Regions from separate parts of the Rosettibacter primus genome, predicted to be linked through region 2. Evidence: riboswitches for the same ligand, from Rfam matches in the RefSeq annotation. Region 2 holds a riboswitch; the other holds the start of a gene.
The links. A riboswitch is a leader RNA that binds a small molecule or an ion and turns the genes downstream of it on or off. The one in region 2 is predicted to bind thiamine pyrophosphate.

Region 1: it holds a riboswitch for thiamine pyrophosphate, as region 2 does, so the genes downstream of both, VJY32_RS01245 (TonB-dependent receptor) here and thiC (phosphomethylpyrimidine synthase ThiC) in region 2, are expected to answer to the same signal.

The regions. Positions count from the first base shown of each region.
Region 1 covers NZ_JAYKGK010000001.1:271,810-276,261, forward strand. The annotation lists gene VJY32_RS01245 (TonB-dependent receptor) at 1-1,771, opposite strand, end outside; TPP riboswitch at 1,851-1,946, opposite strand; gene VJY32_RS01250 (LysM peptidoglycan-binding domain-containing protein) at 2,007-4,452, opposite strand, start outside.
Region 2 covers NZ_JAYKGK010000001.1:497,229-501,680, reverse strand. The annotation lists gene VJY32_RS02165 (multiheme c-type cytochrome) at 1-1,342, opposite strand, end outside; TPP riboswitch at 1,765-1,880, shown strand; gene thiC (phosphomethylpyrimidine synthase ThiC) at 1,959-3,257, shown strand; gene VJY32_RS02155 (AIR synthase family protein) at 3,260-4,327, shown strand; gene thiD (bifunctional hydroxymethylpyrimidine kinase/phosphomethylpyrimidine kinase) at 4,335-4,452, shown strand, end outside.

The sequences.
Region 1 (4,452 bases), 230 kb from region 2:
CATAAGTACCATCAGGTTTAGTTTCAAATTGAGGAACTGCCCCGCCACTCGATTCAGCAGCATCGTAATAATTTTTAAGTCTTGGTTCTCGTGTTACTCTTGCAAAAGAAAAATACAAATTCCAATCAGATGAATAACGATAATTAATTCCAAATCTTGGATTAAAATAAAGGTCATCAATACTAAAATTATTATTCACATATCTTTCATTTTTTATTTTATATTTATGATAAGATAATTGAGCTTCAGCAAGTATGTTGATATTTGAAGTAAGCTGATAATTTTCATTTACAAAAAAACTCAGTATGTCTTTTCCACCTTCATAGTAATAATAACGGAAATCTTTAGTTAGACCTTTCGGCAAATTTTCACCATAATTAATACTTCCCCAGTGAATAGAGTTATGTAATCGAAGTTCTCCGCCTAATATCAATTCACCATTATTATGTTTAATACTTGCTCGAGGGATCCAACCCCATTGTTTATTTTCAACCATTGCACGAATCAAAACATTCCCGGGATTTTCAGTTGGATAAAATCCATTTTCTTTTGTTAATCTGAAATAAGTAGTATCTGCCCATGAACCATCATAATCAAAAAATCCATTGCCCAAAACTAAAAACAAAGCAGAGTTAAATGTTACATTATCATTCAGTTTAAACTCATTTAATAGTTCAAAATGAGGTTGTGAGAAATTTTCAATTTCATCTGGTCGTCTTTCGAGTGTGTAAGTATAATTTTTTTCATCTGCTTCCCAGTAAGAATAATTTGCTTTACGAAGATTTCTATCTTTTATGGCAAATTTTGGTAAGCCTGTATATGCAAGACCATCAGCAATTGGTCCACCAAAAATATTGATCTGTGTAATTAGATTGTCATCGTAACGAACCGCAGATAAATGATAAGATTTTAAATCAACCCAGCTCGAATTGCGATATCCACTGCTCAAAGTTTGAGAAAGCTTAGCATAAATTGAATATTTGTTATTAATTAATCCACTTGAAACAGCGGCAGAATATTTTCTTGTATTAAAACTTCCAATTGAAGAAGAGAATTCCACACGAGGCTGGTCGGAGTAAGTTGATGTAATAATGTTAATAGCACCACCAATTGCAGCATAACCTGCTATACCAGAACCTGCTCCTCTTTGCACTTGAATTAATTCTGTGCTTTCAAGTAAATCTGGGAAATCAATCCAGTAAACATTATGATCTTCCGGGTCATTTTGTGGAATTCCATTAATAGAGACTGAAATTCTGCGCTGGTCAAATCCTCTAATACTCAAATAATTATATCCAAGCCCATTTCCATTTTCTGAATAAAAAGTTGCTGATGGAGTATAACTTAATATTTCTGGTATGTCTTGATAAGTATATGTATCGGCAATTTTGCTGCGTTCAAGTTTAGTAAAACTTATCGGTGTTATACCAGATTTAGCAATTGTTCCTTTTACAAGAACAGTTTGACTAGTTATTAATTTACTTTCAAGGAATATATTTTTATCTGTTAGTTTTAATAGTTCTTCAATTGAGATTTCCTTTGGTTCATAACCAAGATACGAAATCAATAATTTATCAGAACTTTTGAATTCTCCTTTAAGAATAAATTTTCCATTTTCATCTGTACTTGTGCCGATATGTGTACCTTTAACTATAACATTTGCTAAATATAAAGGTTGTTTACTAGAAGAGCTGAAAACTCTTCCATTTATTATAGTTTGTGCATAAATATTATTTAATAAAAACAAAAAAAGAATAATTAAGTTTTTCATTTTTATTCCTCCTTCCCTTGCAAATGCAAGATTTTTAGAAATAAAAAAGCCGTTTTTGAGGAAAACGGCGTAACTTAATTATTCTTTGTTACCGTTTCCCTACGCTGGCATTACCCAGATCAGGTTCGAGGGTATAATCTCAGCCCCATTTAATGGAGCACCCCTAACGACTTTTTTATTTTTAAGAACTAATTAGTTAAATAAATTTTCAGTGCAAATGTAATCAATTATTCTTTTATTTTCTAATCTTAAGAACCTGGCCAATTTTTACTTTGTCACTTTTAAGATTATTCCATGAAATTATATCAGCAACAAGAACTTTGTAAAGTTTTGCAATTGTCCAGAGCGATTCACCTTCTCTAACTTTGTGAATCTGAACTTTTTCAGTAGTATTATTTTTTGCAATAAGATCTTTATTTGTTGACTTAACTTTTGATTTGGTATCTACTTCACTATCCGAGTAAAGTATCAATGTTTTTCCAGCAACAATATTATTATTTTTTAAGTTGTTCCATCTCTTAATATCATTTATAGTAACATTAAAGTTCTGTGCAATCTTACCAATTGAATCCCCTTTCCTGACAACATATTTAACAACATTTGAATTTCTTTTAACAGTGTTATCACCATATGAACGAATGTCTTCATTGCCATGAACAGTTAAGACTTGTCCTAATCTAACTGAATTTGATTTTAAGTTATTCCACTTTTTAAGCTGAGCTATTGTAACTCCAAATTTTGTTGCAATTTCGCTTAATGAATCTCCTTTACGAACTTTATATTTTGTTGTTGTTTTATTTGATGCAGAATTCAATGACATATTTCTTGTGTTACCAGAATAAACAACCAATTTTTTCCCTTTATAAATATTATTGCTTTTCAGATTATTCCATTCTTTCAATTGAGCTACTGTTACTCCATATTTAGCAGCAATACTTGATAATGATTCTCCGCTTCTTATTTTATGCTCAATCCATGTTTCATCAGAGTTTACAAATAAAATTTCGCTCTTTTCTTTTTCGCTCATTTCGTTAATTCTGGAATAATAATCAACTTTGTCTTTTGGAACATAAATAGTCAATTCCTGACCTACTTTTACTGTGCTTGTATATGGAAGATTATTCCAGTTTCTTATGTCCGATACTCTTACATCAAATAAATCAGCAATATCAACAAGATTATCTTTACTTTTCACAATATAGTTAACTGGAATTTTTCCTTCAGGAACTATAAACTCGACGGAATCTTCCAACATAGCTGAATAAAGCTGAGCATACTTATCATCATTTGTAGAAGTTGTAATTTGAAGTTTGTAAGAAGGGTTATTATCAAGTGAAGTAATTTCTTCTTCAATAGCTGGAAGCATATCGGTATTTATTGGGAGGTCATCAACATCGATATTAGATTTAGGAATTTTTAATTCAATACCTGGAGTCAACTTTTTTCGTGAAGAAATTCCATTAAATTCTGCAAGTTGAGAAATACTCACATCATATAAATTAGCAATTTTATATAAAGTTTCTCCTGCTTGAACAGTATGAATAACATATTGACGTTTTGCATCGTCGGGTAAATTTTTAAGATTTTGAGCAAATACATCATAAACTTTAGAAGGAATTTTTAATGGATAGCCGCCATCATAATTAGGCGGGGTAACATTTTGTGTTAATTCAGGATTCATATCACGTAGTAAATCAACACTAATTCCTGCACATTTTGCAAGAACATTCAAATCGATAGACTCATTAATTCTATAGACTGCATAATCATGAGGTTTTTCATACTGAACATCAGTAAAACCATATTTTTCAGGTTGACTTGCAATCAATGTTACAGCAATATATTGCGGCACATAATTTCTTGTCTCTCGTGGTAAATAAGGAAGTATTTTCCAGAAATCACTTGACCCAGCTCTTCTCATTGCTTTACGTACTCTTCCTTCACCGCTGTTATAAGCTGCAAGTGCTAAATACCAATCTCCCAAAGAATAATATAAATCGCGAAGATGCCGTGCCGCAGCCCGAGTTGCTTTTTCAGGGTCTTTTCGTTCATCAATATAAAAATTAATTTCCAGGTCATAAAGTCTGGCAGTACCTTTCATAAACTGCCATATTCCAACAGCTCTTGCCCAGGAACGAGCAATTGGATTTAATCCACTTTCAGGCATGCTAAGAAAAATTAACTGCTGCGGAACTTTTTCTTCTGCAAATATTTTTGCCATCATTGGGAAAAATTTACCAGAACGAGAAAGCCATGTTTCTATATATCTTCTCCCTCTTCCAGTAAAATATTCAATATACTTTTCAACATATTTATTTATTTCTAAAGGAAAATCCCCAACTATTACTGTAGTATAATTATCATCAATTACTGCAACAGAATCTTCAAGCATTGGAATTTCAGGAATTCTTTTATTCATCCATTCTTCAAGTGCACTTATCGATGTATTTTCTGGCAATTCTTCTAAACTTTCAACATAACTTTGATAATCATCTACTATTGCATTCTCTAACTGTATGAAAGTAGAATTTTCTTCGATATTAGGATAATAACTAAGTTTGTTAATTGTCGATAATGCAGATTCATAATAATTCAAAGCTTCAACCTTAAAACCCAATCTTTGTTTATAAAGAGCTTTCACATAATCCCTGCGTGCATTTTCTAGCATTTCGTTTACAATT
Region 2 (4,452 bases):
ATTGTAGAATTGTAACTTCAGTTGAATGTTCATTTACTTTTATAATTTGAGATTCACTTTCGGGAACGCCAAGAAAATCGGCAACTGGTTTAACAAGTAATTGATAATTTAGTGTTGCTGTAACTTTTAATTTCCCTGGTGCTATGTTATTAGGAACTTTGAAAGTGAAGGTTTCAATTTTTGTTTCGCGAGGACCAATTCTATAATCAACTCCGAGTGATGCAGTATTCCATTGTTGAATTGTCATTCTTCCTTGAGGGTCAAAATATGGCATTCTAAAAATTCTATCACCTATAGGAATTCCATCTCTTTGAACACCTTTGAAGTTAGGGTCATTAAGTGCAATGCCCATATCTTGATAAGCAAGAACATCACTTCCAATTGTATATTCTTCACCTTCAAAACCTTTTTTATCTACAGGTATATGATAAACATTCCCTTTTGAATCTACTGCTTCAACATGCAGCCATACGATTCTATCTTCAACTGAACCAGTTGGAAACTTATGTCCAGTTTTCTGATTGAACAAAGCTAAAGTAAATTTAACAACGCTTCCAGGTTCTACTTCTCTAATATCAGGATTAATTCTTAATTCAATAACACCTTGAACTTTTCCGGGGTCATGAGCTCCGTGAAAAAGATGTAGTCTTGCATCAGGATACTTAGCCCCCATCGAAGCAGTTTTGAATTCTGCTTTTGGCATATGACAATCCTGGCATTGAACACCTTCTTTTGCATAAGGTCCTTCTTTCCATTCGAGATGAGTTGATTTAACCCAAACATCATAAGGAGATTTTTCATTATGACAAATCCCACAAAAATCACCTGACTTCAGTAATGGGTTTACTTCAATTTCATGTGCAGGAGATAAAATTTCAGGTTTACGAGAAGCAAATTTGGTTCTGCCAGGTTTCATTATGTAATTAAAATTATATGGTGTGTCGCCAGCATAACCAGCGATGCTATGACAAACTTCACAGGATACAGATTCATTTGCTCTTGAATTTTTACTTGGTAATGGCGGAGGAACATCTCCTGCAACATATGCAAGCGGTGAATGACAACCATTACAACCTGCTTTTACTTCTGCAACCTTTTCATCTTTTTCGGCATGAGGTACAGCTAACTTAAAATATTCTATTTCATCCCATTCATGAGTATATGCCTGCGACATCATTGCTTGTTTCCATTGCTGATAAAAATCTGTATGACATGCTGAACCACAATACTCAGGTGTTTTAAAATCATCATACTTGAAAGTGCCAAGTCCTGTCTGTGCATGAATATTAAAAAAAATAATGTTGTATGTAAGAATTATTAAAATAAATTTATTGAACTTCATATACCCTCCATAAAATATTGAACAATCTGAACACAACATAAATAGAAACTTCAATTAATACAATAATTATTTTAGCATTATGAAATTGAAAAATGATATGAAATATTTTGTCTTACTCTTAAATTTTTTTGTGAAATAATTTAGGGGAATTTTAATCAACAAATTTTATTCAAAGTAAATAAGATGTAAAATTTTTTAGCATTCTTGATAAATTGAATGTTTAAAACTAACTTGTCGATGTAAAAATTTTTAAGTGTCGAAGAAAAAGACAATTTTATTACACTAACAAATGATAAATTAAGAACATCATGATGATTCTTATTAATATTTTTTAATTAGTTTTTAATATTTGCAAAATCTTGTCCATATAAAATTCTAAGTTGATATTAAAAATTCTATTAGTTTATTGACATAAAATAAAAAAGTATTACCGAGGAAGCTGGGGACAACCCGGCTGAGAGGAAGTCTGGAATGCGACTTCGGCCTTTTGAACCTGATCCGGGTAATACCGGCGTAGGGAAGGTAAAGAATAAAAATTCCCTTCTTTAAGCCAAAATTATCCTGCCCCATTGCTTCCATCGGTGTTAAATAAATAACTAAAATGATGGAGGCTCAAATGACTCAATTAGATTTTGCACGCGCAGGCAAAATAACAGATGCTATGCTGTATGTTGCCGAAAAAGAAAACAAAAATCCGGAAGAAATCCGTGAACTTGTAAGTTCAGGGAAAGTGGTAATTCCCGCCAATATAAATCATCATAATCTCAATAAATTTACAGGTATTGGTGAATCACTTTCTGTAAAAATTAATACCAACATTGGTACATCTTATGACTATATAAATATTGATGAAGAAATTGAAAAAGCGAAAATAGCAATTGAATATGGCACAGATACTTTAATGGATTTATCTACTGGCGGCGATTTACAATTTATCCGTCAACAAATTTTAAATATTTGTGAAGTCCCATTGGGCACTGTTCCCATTTATGAAGCTGAATTTAGAGTTGCTAAAAGATCATCAATTTATGATATGACCGATGAAGATTTATTCGAAGTAATTGAAGATCACGGTAAACAGGGAGTTGATTATATCACAGTTCATTGTGGAATTACTTTTGAAACATTACGAAGATACCAAAACGAAAATAGAATTACGGGAATTGTTTCTCGAGGTGGCGGTTTAATAGCTGCATGGATGCTTAAAAACAAAGAAGAAAACCCTCTATATAAATATTATGATAGGCTTCTTGAGATTGCACATGAATATGATATGACATTGTCTCTTGGTGATGGATTAAGACCCGGAAGTTTGAATGATTCTACAGATAGAGCACAAATTGCAGAATTAATGATAATTGGTGAATTGGTAGAAAGAGCACGCAAAGCTGGAGTTCAAACGATGGTTGAAGGACCAGGTCACATTCCTCTTAATGAAATACAAACAAATGTGCAAATTCAGAAAAAGCTTACTAAGAATGCTCCTTTTTATATTCTTGGAATGCTGCCTACTGATGTAGCAGCAGGATTTGACCACATTGCAGGTGCAATTGGCGGGGCGCTTGCCGGCTGGTATGGCGCTGATATGTTATGCTACATAACCCCTGCAGAGCATGTCGGTCTTCCAACAGTAACTGATGTGAAAGATGGCGTTATTGCTTTTAAAATTGCAGCTCATGTTGCTGATATAGCTCGAGGAAATAAAGATGCTCTTGAAAGAAATAAAAAAATGAGCGAAGCTCGTTACAAATTAGATTGGGATAAGCAATTTGAATTAGCTTTATATGGCAACGAAGCAAAGAAAATTTTTGAAAAAAGAGCAAGCAAAACTGATGCATGCTCAATGTGCGGTCCTTTCTGCCCAATGAATTTGGTTGAAAATACAATTCGTAAAAATAAATTAGTAGAGGTATAAATATGAAAAAAGCTGAATTTCCTGCTATTGGGAAAATTAGTCCTGAATTTTTTAATCATTATATTTATCCTCAACTTGGTGCAAAAAGAAATGATGTATTGGTTCCTCCTCATCATGGAATTGATATTGGTATTGTTCAAGTATCGAACGAAACAGTAATGGCAATTACTACAGACCCAATTTATATTGTTCCACAATATGGCTGGGAAAAGGCTGCTTGGTTCGCATGGCATATTTTAGCAAGTGATGTTACAACAAGTGGATTCCCACCAGCTTATGCAGTTTTTGATTTTAATTTACCCATGAGCATTACCGAAGATGAATTTGAAAAGGTATGGAATGTAATTCATCACGAATGTGAGAAATATGGAACAGCTGTAATTACAGGTCATACTGCAAGATATACTGGAACAGATTACCCAATGGTTGGTGGCGCTACCTTTATTGCACTTGGACCTAAAGATAAATATCTAACTCCAAATATGGCTCAAGTTGGTGATGCTGTTATTATCACTAAAGGAGCAGCAATCGAAGCTGTAGGAATTTTTGCCAATACATTTAAAAATTACATTAAAGAAAAATTAGGTGATGAAATATTTTTTAAGGCTGAAAATTTATTTTATAAAATGAGCACAGTTGATGATGCGCTGACAGCAGTTAAAATTGGAGTTAGAGAAGAAGGAATTACTTCAATGCACGATGCAACAGAATGCGGTGTAATCGGTGGTGTTTATGAAGTAGCTCAAGCAAGTAATAAAGGGATTATTATTTATAAAGATAAAATTCCCGTTTTACCAGAAGTTAAATCTGTATGCGAACTATTCAATATGGACCCTTATATTTCAATTAGTGAGGGGACATTAGTAATTACTGTAAGACCGCATAAAGTTGATTTACTTATTAATGAATTAAGTGACAAAGGAATTCATTGTGCTGTAGTTGGTGAAATACTTCCCTTAGAAAAGGGAAGATGGATTGTTGAGAACAATCAAACTAAACAATTAGAACATCCACGAGTAGACCCGTTCTGGCAAGCAATAGCAAAAGCTTTTGAAATGAAAATTAATTAGAGTAAAAGTGAAAACAATTTCAAAAGTATTAACAATTGCAGGAAGTGATAGCAGTGCTGGTGCAGGCATTCAAGCAGATTTGAAAACTTTTATGGCATTAAATGTTTATGGCACTAGTGCTATCA